2 linked regions of the Sagittula stellata E-37 genome follow. The protein of the gene in region 1 interacts with the protein of each later gene in a pairwise test. Links are inferred from orthologs where the notes say so. Each region holds a gene or a part of one and is shown in the gene's direction. Other genes may lie near its edges.

Region 1 (5,258 bases):
GCAACGACGCGGTGATCCGCATCATGGACAACGGGGTCGGTTTGCCGGAGGACCGGGCGCGCCTGTTCGAACCCTATGTCACCACCCGCAACGAAGGCACGGGCCTTGGCCTGCCCATCGTCAAGAAGATCATCGAGGAACATGGCGGCACCCTGCATCTCGACGATGCTCCGTCGTTTACAGACGGCGGGCACCGTGGCGCGATGGCAGTCGTCCGGCTGCCGCTGAGACCCGCGGCCGAGCAGCCGCAACCGGAATTCAATAACGAAAACATGGAGAAGACGGCATGAGCGACATTCTGATTGTCGACGACGAGCGTGACATCCGCGAGCTGATCGGCGACATCCTCGAAGACGAGGGATACACCACCCGGCTGGCCGGAAACTCGAACGATGCCATGGCGGAAATCAATTCGGAACCGCCCGCGCTCCTGATCCTCGACATCTGGTTGAAGGACAGCAAGATGGACGGGATCGACATTCTCAAGACCGTCAAGCGCGACAACCCCGATATCCCCGTGGTCATCATTTCAGGCCATGGCAACATCGAGATCGCCGTGGCGGCGATCAAGCAGGGGGCCTACGACTTCATCGAGAAGCCGTTCAACATCGACCAGCTTCTGGTGGTGATCCGGCGCGCGATGGAGGCCTCGATGCTCAGGCGCGAGAACCAGCAGCTGAAGCGCGGCGAAGTCCGGCAGGCAGAGATGATCGGTGAAAGCGCGTCGTTCCGCACGCTGGTTTCGCAGCTTGAAAAGGTGACGAAATCCAACGGCCGCGTGATGCTGACCGGCCCCGCAGGCTGCGGCAAGGAAGTGGCCGCGCGCTACATCCACGCCAATTCCAACCGCGCGCAGGCGCCCTTCGTCACGGTGAATTGCGCGGGTGTCGAACCGGAGATGATGGAGGCCATGCTGTTTGGTCGCGAAAGCGCCAAGCGCGGGATCGAACCTGGTTTGCTGGAACAGGCTCATGGTGGCGTCGTCTATTTCGACGAGGTCGCGGACATGCCCGTCGGCACACAGTCCAAGATCCTGCGCGTGCTGGTTGACCAGCAGTTCCAGCGTGTCGGCGGCAACGACAAGGTGCGCGTGGATTTGCGCGTGATCTCTTCTACCAACCGCGACCTGCAGGAGGAAATAACCCTCGGACGGTTCCGCGAAGAACTGTATCACCGCCTCAACGTTGTGCCGATCGCCGTACCTTCGCTGGCGGAACGTCGCGAGGATATCCCGGTTCTGGCGCGGCATTTCATCGAGGGCTGCAACCTCTCGCAGGGCCTGCCGATGCGGGAACTGACCGAAGACGCCATCGCGCTGATGCAGACCATGACGTGGCCCGGCAATGTGCGCCAGCTCAAGAACCTGGTTGAACGTGTGCTTATTCTCGGTGACGGTCACGGCCCCATCGAGGCGCGCGAACTGCCGCAGGAAAGCGTTCCGGGCGAGGATGGCGAGGGGCGCGTGGTCCTGTCGGGCACGCTGGCGACGCTGCCGCTGCGCGAGGCGCGCGAAGCCTTCGAACGCGAATACTTGCTGACCCAGATCAACCGGTTCGGCGGGAACATCTCGCGCACGGCGTCGTTTGTCGGTATGGAGCGGTCGGCGCTGCACCGGAAGCTGAAGTCTCTCGGTGTGGTGACGTCGGCCAAGTCCGGCGGGCGGGTGGCCCGGGTGGACGAGGACCGCATGTCGGAAGCGTCCTGAGCGGCGCGCGAAAAAGGCAGACGAGGCAGTGATGAAACGGACAGTGGTTGCGGGCCTGTGCCTGCTGAGCATGGGGCTGGCAGGCTGTGGCATGCCCGCCGACCAGCGTGTGCCCGCGGAGGCAATGAATTTTGCCGCGACGCAATCGGCGGAAGCCGCCAAGATCGCTTCCCTGAAGCGGGACATCCTGGCCCTCGGCCCCGGCATCGACCCCGCCGAGGCAGAACGGGTGGCCGAGGTCGCGGTCAGGGAACCGCTGGTCTGGGCTAAGGAATGGGGCGTCGTCGATCCTCCGCTGATCCACAACATGAAGGTAAACCACGGGCTGAAGCCGCGTGGTTTGTGCAAGGACTGGGCGGACGACCTGCAACGCGCCATGTGGCGGCTGGACCTGAAGACCATCGACCTGCACCGCGCCATCGCGAATTCGCGCAATGTCTCGCTGGAGCATTCGGTGCTGATCGTGTCGGCCAAGGGCGCAAGCTTTGAGCAGGGTATCGTCCTGGATCCCTGGCGGCAGGGCTTGGGCCGGCTGTGGTGGAGCAAGACGTTGGAAGACCCGCGCTACCACTGGGATTCGCGTGAGGAGGTGTTCGCCTGGAAACGTGAATGGAAGGCCCGGGTCGCCGAAGGACGGTGACCCCTTGTGCGGCGTTTCCGCACCGATGAGGATGTACAGGATGGGGTGCCGCGCCACGCGCCCAAGACGTTGACGAGGTGTCTTGCGCGTGTCATGCCGGTTGAAAACCTGTGAGGGCGGGCCATGAAGGTCATCATCTGTGGGGCGGGCCAGGTCGGTTGGCAGATCGCGCGACACCTGTCCGGTGAGCGCAACGATGTGACCGTTGTGGACAGCAACCCCGATCTCGTGCGCCGCGCCACCGACTCGCTCGACGTGCAGGGCATTGCCGGTTTCGCCTCCTATCCCGATGTTCTGGATCGCGCGGGGGCCCGCGACGCCGACATGGTTATCGCCGCGACTCATTCGGACGAAGTCAACATGGTCACCTGTCAGGTGGCGCATTCGGTCTTTGCCGTGCCGCGCAAGGTCGCGCGGCTGCGGGCCGAAAGCTACCTGACCGCCATCTATTCCGACCTTTACCGGCGCGACCACATGCCCATCGACGTGGTGATCTCGCCCGAGCGCGAGGTGGCGGAGGCGGCGCTGCAACGGCTTGCCGCGCCTGTCGCCTTCGATACGGAGAAATTCCTGGACGGGCAGGCGCAGCTCATGGGGTTGTCCATCGACCCGGAGTCGCCCGTTATCAACACACCCCTCAGGCAGTTGACCGACCTGTTTTCGACCCTGCGCGCGGTCGTGGTCGGCGTCCGGCGCGAGGGCACACTGTTCGCGCCGGAAAGCGGCGACCAGCTATTTGCCGGGGACAGCGCTTATGTGATGGTGCACGCCGACGACATCGGCCGGACACTGGAGATCTTCGGCAAGACCTACCGCAAGCAGGAGCGCGTGGTGATTGTCGGCGGCGGCAACGTCGGACTGGCGGTGGCGAGGCGCCTTGAAAAAAAGACCGAACGCATCCGCGCCAAGGTCATCGAACGCGACCGCAAGCAGGCCGAACGCGCCGCCGAGGAACTGGAACGTACCATCGTCCTGCACGGCGACGGGCTCGACCGGGCCTTGCTGTCCGAGGCCGGTGTGGAACGCGCCGATGCCGCGCTGTTCGTGACGGACGACGACAAGGTCAACATGCTGGCTGCGGTGCGCGCCAAGGCGGCCGGCTGCCCCATGGTGATCGTTCTGATCAACGACCCGACGCTTGTGCCGCTGATGGAACCGCTCGGCATCGACGCCTACATCAACCCGCGCTCCACCACTGTGTCCTCGATCCTGCGCCATATCCGCCATGGCAAGGTGCGCACGGTCTATTCCATCGGCGATGCCGAGGCCGAGGTGATCGAGGCCGAGGTCCTGTCGACCTCGCCCATCGCCGGGGCGATGATCCGCGACATCGACTTCCCCGAAGGGGTGCTTGTGGGGGCGGTCCGCAAAGGCGACAAGGTCGTGAAGCCCACGGGCGGCCTGCGGATCGAGGACGGCGACCAGATCGTGCTCTTCAGCCTGTCGGGCGACGTGCCGGAGGTGGAACGCCTTCTGCAGGTCTCCATCGACTTCTTCTGATCCCATGACCCGCCGCGCGGCACATCCCTCTGATCGGCGACCGGCAGAGACTGGCGCATGACGGTTCTCCTGCGTCTGCCGCTGTTCCTTCTGCTGATGGGCATGACGTCGGTCTCGATGTTTCTGCCCGCTGCCTATGCACTGGCGATCGAGGAATTCCACGACTCGCGCAGCTTCTTCTACGCCGGGATCATCGGGCTGGTGCTGACGACGCTGATTGCCATCGCCATGGCCAACCGCGAGCACAACAAAAGCGCGATGCGTCAGTTGCTTGCACTGGCCGCCGGCTTCCTGCTTCTGCCGCTGATGATGGCCGTGCCGTTCTATGAAGCGGTGCGCACAACCACCTTCGACAGCGCCTATTTCGAGATGGTTTCGAGCTTCACCACCACCGGAGCCACGCTGTTCGACCCGGCGCGCCTGTCGGGGCCGGAACACCTGTGGCGCGCGCAGGTCGGCTGGCTGGGGGGGATGCTCATGTGGGTGGCGGCCTCTGCCATTCTTGCACCGCTGGCGCTTGGCGGGTTCGAAGTGACGGCGGCGGGCGAGCCCGGTCAGGCCATCCTGCCGGGCGTGGCGCGCAGCACGACGTCGAACCCGGGGTTCCGGCTGATGCGCAGCGCCGAGGCTCTGGTGCCGCTGTATGTCGGGCTGACACTGGCGTTGGCTGTGATGCTGCTGGTGGCGGGCGACACGCCGCTGGTCGCCCTCACACACGCCATGTCGGTCATGTCGACCTCGGGCATCTCGCCCGTCGGAGGCGTCGAAAACGCGCCCAGCGGCATGTGGGGTGAGGCGATCCTTTTCCTGTTCCTCGCCTTCGCCCTGTCGCGGCAGACGTTTTCGTCCGACACCCGCAACGAGCGGGGCCTTTACTACGATGCCGAATTCCGGCTGGGTCTTCTTATCATCATCGTCGTGCCCCTGGTCTTGTTCGCGCGCCACTGGGCGGCAGCGTTCGACATCGGGGACGAGCAGAACGCACTGGCCGGGCTCAAGGCGCTGTGGGGCGGGCTGTTCACCGCCGCCAGCTTCTTGACGACAAACGGTTTTCTCAGCTCCGAGTGGGCCACGGCTCAGGATTGGTCGGGCCTGTCGACGCCGGGGATAATCCTGATGGGGCTGGCGTTGCTGGGCGGCGGCGTGGCGACGACAGCGGGCGGGGTAAAGCTGCTGCGGGTCTACGCGCTGTACCTCAACGGCCAGCGCGAGATCGAGCGGCTGGTGCATCCTTCCTCGGTCGGCGGTGCCGGGCTGTTGGGCCGTAGGATGCGGAGGGAGGGCGCGTTCATCGCCTGGGTCTTCTTCATGCTGTTCGCAGTGACGCTTTCGCTTTTGACAATGGTACTGGGGCTTTACGGGTTGAACTTCGAGCAGGCGACGGTGCTGACCATCGCCACGCTGGCCAACACC
Region 2 (4,404 bases), 2.1 Mb from region 1 along the record:
AGACGCTGGAACTGGTCGACCGGGCCTACATCCTGCACGACGGGCAGGTGCTGATGTCGGGCACGCCGGAAGAGGTGGTGCAGAACGAGAACGTGCGCCGCGTCTACCTGGGCGACAACTTCCGCCTGGCCTGACCGGATGTCGTGCCGCAGCGCGGCATTCCTTGTCCGGTGAACGGAAAATTCGCAAATGCATCGTAGGAGCGTCGCGGGACGTCAGGAAATGAACCACCCTGTCACTCCGGTTTGCATTGACACTCGGGGAGCTTTCCACCTCAAATAGCAACATGGTGCTCTGTATTGCGGCATGTCAGATCTTCCGACTCCCGGCTTTCCGGGGCGGTTGCGCGCTGACCGCATACGGGCGCCTTTCCTGAACCGGCATCTTTCCTGCCGGGGGTATGGCACCCCCGGAGGAAGTGTCTGGTTATAAGAGAGAAGGACGGATCATGCGTTACCAGATCACGGGCAAACAAATCGACATTGGCGAAGCTTTGCAGACCCACGTTCAGACCGAGCTTGGCTCGGTGCTGGAGAAGTATTCCCAGCGCCCGACCGACGCGACCGTGATTTTTTCCAAGGCGGCCCATCAGTTCGTTTGCGAGGCCGTCGTCCACCTGTCGAGCGGTCTGAACGCCGCCGCAAAGGGGCATGCCACTGAAATCTATGCCGCTTTCGACGCCTGCTCCGAGAAGATGGACAAGCAGCTCAGGCGCTACAAGCGACGCCTGAAGGACCACCACAAGGACCGTACGGAACCTGTTGAATTTCTCGGGGCCTCTTCGTATATCCTCGCGCACGACGGCGGAGACGACGCTGCCGAACCCGAGACGCTTCAGCCGATCATCGTGGCAGAGATGGAAACCAAGATCCCCTCGCTGTCCGTCGGTGAAGCCGTGATGCAGATGGAATTGGCTGGCGCTCCGGTGCTGGTGTTCCGGAACGAAAAGAAAGACGGAGTGAATGTCGTCTACCGGCGCGACGATGGCAACATCGGCTGGATCGATCCATGATCCGCGCGACATGTTGACCGGTAAACGATTTTCACCAGAGGCTGGATGATGAAGTTTAGCGATCTGCTGAAACCGGATGCCGTCAAGGTCATGGGCTCCTGTTCGTCGAAGAAACGGCTGATGCACGACATCGCCGACCTCGCCGAAAGCGTCCATGGCCTGCATGCCCAACGGGTCGTCGAAGCCCTGCTGGAACGGGAATCGCTGGGGCCGACAGGGGTCGGCCACGGCGTCGCCCTGCCGCACGCGCGTGTGTCGGGGCTCGACGAGGTGCTGGGCGTGTTCATGCTGCTGGAACGGCCGATCGACTTCGACGCCGTCGATCGCCAACCCGTGGACCTGGTGTTCTCGCTTTTCGCTCCCGAAGAGGCGGGGGTCGAACACCTGAAAGCCTTGGCACTTGTGTCCCGGACCCTCCGGGACGCAGGCCTGTGCACAAAATTGCGCGCCAACCGCGACCCGGCCACCCTCTTCACGATCCTGACGGAGTTCGAGACGGTCAAGGCGGCCTGACACCCGCGACCGTCGGCGGGACGGGACTCTGGCTGCGCCATTCGCCCGCCCACCGACCCTTCATCCCCCGACCAGCCGGCGATACCCGGTCGTTGACGCATGACGCTCCCAACTTCAATGGAGCACGCGCGTGATCCGTTGAGGCCTTCAGGTATTTGGACCAAGATGAAGGCCCGCGGCCCTTTCCCTTCATCTTGGCTGAAATACCTCGGGGAGCGCGAGGGGCGGAGCCCCTCCACCGCTGACGCCATCGGCGTCAGCCCCAACTGTCGAAGCCGAACATCAGGTAGTCGCGCTGATAGGCGTCCTGGGAGAGGGCTTCGATCTGCTCGTCGTAGATCTGCGCCAAGCCGAAAGGCGCTTCGGTCGGGACCGGTTCCGGGTCGGGCGGCGCGGCATGGCCGACCTGCATCGCGAGGGCGGGCAAGTAGTCCGCGGCTTCGGTTTCGCGGATGACCATGTCGGGGAGAGTGAAGTCACCCATGCCCTGGATGGACTGTGCCTGGGTGGCCCAGTGACCGTCGACCCGGACCGCGGTCTGGCCGGAAAGGTTGGCCTTGACCCAGCGCAGCCAGGCGGTGAAGGCCTCGCGGTGGGCGTTCACGTCGTAGTCCGGGCCGGGCTCGTGTTCCGGGATCGGCAGGGCGTGCACGCGGCGGAGCGTCTGGCGGATGCCCTTGAAGCTGCCTTTGCCGGTGGAGAGGATCTTCGAGCAGAAGGCTTCGTGTGCACGGGCGAGGGGGTGCCGTATCACGGTGAAGCTGCGGTGTCCCGGTCGTTCACGTTTCCACGCGCGCAGGCTGCCTTGGCTGAAATCGCCCGCGAGCTGCCCGGTGTTCACGCCATCGAGCGCGGCCATCCATTGCGTGACCATGGGTTCCGGGCCGGATCGGATCGGCATGTAGAGGAGCGGCGTTTTCGCGCAGGCCAGGTAGCCGGGCACTACCGGGCCGCGGCGGGGCTCGAAGTTCGGTGTGCGGGTCAGGTTGAACGTATCCTGGCGGGAGAGTGCCTTCTGCATCTCGTCGAAGTTCTCGACCTTTTCGGACAGGGGTTCGGGGTTTTGCCGTTTCAGCGCGGTGTTCAGGCTGTCGAGCTGCGCGGAGCAGCCCAGCCAGCGTGCCAGCCCGTTCATCACCGAGACGTCCTGCAGGTCTTCGTAGCCGACGTAGAAGGCGGTCTGCGCCGTCGTTTGCAGGGTGTTCAGGATCTTCACCTGAAAGGCCTGGAGGCCGTTCACATGGGCCTCGAACTCTCGGGCGTCGAAGTGAGCCTTGGCCTCCTTGCGCTTCTTGACGTTGGTCAGTTTCCACTGGCCGGTGGCGCGGGCGATCTTCCACGACACGTAGCTTTCCACCGGGTTCCGCGTCAGCACGATCTTGGCGATCTTCGGGTCGGTCAGCAGCGTGTCGAGAATGCGCGGGTCGTGGTCGTGGAAATAGCGGAACCCGCCCAGCCCGCCCGGTGTCGCCACACGGATCTGGGTGAGCAGGCATTCCGGGTCGCGGTCGCGTTCCGACTGCACGATCCCCAGCACGTCCTCGGCGTTGGGGTAGCCGATGAAATGCGGGTTGAACGCTTCGCCGAGGCAGGACAGCCCGTCGAAGGCGTTGAGGTTGGCCTCGAGGAAATTGGAGCCGGTGCGCATTTCGGCGAAGACAACGAAGCAATCGAATTTGGGCATGGGTTATTTCTTTACGAGGTAGGGTTTGCGCGTGTTGCCCCGGGTGTTGCGCGGGGCGGGATCGACGGGGAAGTCGCCCATCAGGTAGGGGTGCATGCCCTGGTTCTTGAGGTTCTGGAGGAACTGGCCGAAGCCGGTCAGGTCTTCGAGGCGCGGGGCTTCGGCCAGGCGGCGCAGGGACTTCTGGCCGATCTCGTCGATGATGACCTGCAGCGGCTCCATCGGGCTTTCGATGAATTCGGCCATGGACCAGATGCGGATGCGGGCCTTCACGTCCGGGCTGCGCAGGGTGTCGAGCATCTTGCTTTCGACCTTCTGGAGGCGCGCGGCCTCTGCCCGGATGTCGGCGAAGTTGGCGTTGGACTTGAAGAGCGGCACGGCCCAGGCGCCGGAGATCACCGAGATCTGGGCGTTGGGGTCGCGGGAGACCGGCCAGAGGATCTCCGGGTTGTCGCGGGGCCCGTACTGGAAGCACTGCCGTTCGCCGCGCGTATTCCAGATCAGGTTGGTGAGGAACGCGCGGGGGTTGGCGTCGCGCAGCTTCGCATTGTCGGAAAGGGCGCCGTTGATCAGCGTCTGCCCGCCCGTGAACTCGGCCCTTTCGGGGGCGTAGAGGTGGCCGTGCACCTGCGCGCCGGTGGCGCGGGCCAACCATTGCTCGAAGTCGATGAACAGCTCGGAAAAGCCCTGGAACACGGAGTACTTGCCGGCGGTGACGCCGTTTTCCCAGCCGTAGTTAGGGAAGCGCGACTGCATGTAGAGGCCGGGACGCCCGCGGGTCCGTCGGTCCACCGCCTTGGCGAAGATGCGGTCGATCTTGCCGGGGTTCGGTTCCTGTCGCGACATGGCGCGGTTGGGGTCGGTGAGGAAGGCGTCGTACAACCGGTCGGCGTGCGGCCATATCTTGCGCGCGACGAAGCAGTCGGAGCGGCGCAAGAGTTGCAGGTGGTCGTCGTAGAAGATGTGCGGCTTGCCCTGAAAGTCGAACTTCGACAGCGTGAGCGAGCGGCTTTCGATCTGCGTGGAGTAGACCCGCGCAAGCGTCTGGAAGTAGCTTTCGTCCGGGATCCAGACGTGCCGGAAGTAGGCATCGTACCGGCGCCGCTCGGGATCGCCGAGGATGGCGGACAGCGTTTGCCGTGTCAGGCACCACCATTGCGACCCCATGTGCGGGACGATGCCGTTGGGAATGCGG

Evidence for each region. The genes of interacting proteins can lie anywhere in the genome.
Region 2: the proteins of trkA (region 1) and ABFK29_RS02825 interact in binary tests that used the Escherichia coli proteins (3 or more experiments, as listed by UniProt). The link is inferred for Sagittula stellata E-37 from one-to-one orthologs.

What each region holds. Positions count from the first base shown.
Region 1 is NZ_CP155729.1:2,688,844-2,694,101, reverse strand. The notes cover bases 1,718-4,656. They hold trkA (Trk system potassium transporter TrkA), read left to right. Parts: upstream 1,718-2,468; coding sequence 2,469-3,845; downstream 3,846-4,656. Other genes in these bases: ABFK29_RS12730 (TrkH family potassium uptake protein), read left to right, coding at 3,903-4,656; ABFK29_RS12740 (hypothetical protein), read left to right, coding at 1,737-2,345. Also shown: ABFK29_RS12750 (sensor histidine kinase NtrY-like), read left to right, coding at 1-290; ABFK29_RS12745 (sigma-54-dependent transcriptional regulator), read left to right, coding at 287-1,705; more of ABFK29_RS12730, read left to right, coding at 4,657-5,258. UniProt on the Escherichia coli protein: Part of the constitutive potassium transport systems TrkG and TrkH. May regulate the transport activity of TrkG and TrkH systems. Binds to NAD(+) and NADH.
Region 2 is NZ_CP155729.1:599,323-603,726, forward strand. What follows is about bases 1-2,792. They hold ABFK29_RS02825 (PTS sugar transporter subunit IIA), read left to right. Parts: upstream 1-1,060; coding sequence 1,061-1,525; downstream 1,526-2,792. Other genes in these bases: lptB (LPS export ABC transporter ATP-binding protein), read left to right, coding at 1-134; hpf (ribosome hibernation-promoting factor, HPF/YfiA family), read left to right, coding at 449-1,012; ABFK29_RS02830 (hypothetical protein), read right to left, coding at 1,782-2,792. In the rest of the region: more of ABFK29_RS02830, read right to left, coding at 2,793-3,209; ABFK29_RS02835 (beta-1,6-N-acetylglucosaminyltransferase), read right to left, coding at 3,213-4,404. UniProt on the Escherichia coli protein: Seems to have a role in regulating nitrogen assimilation.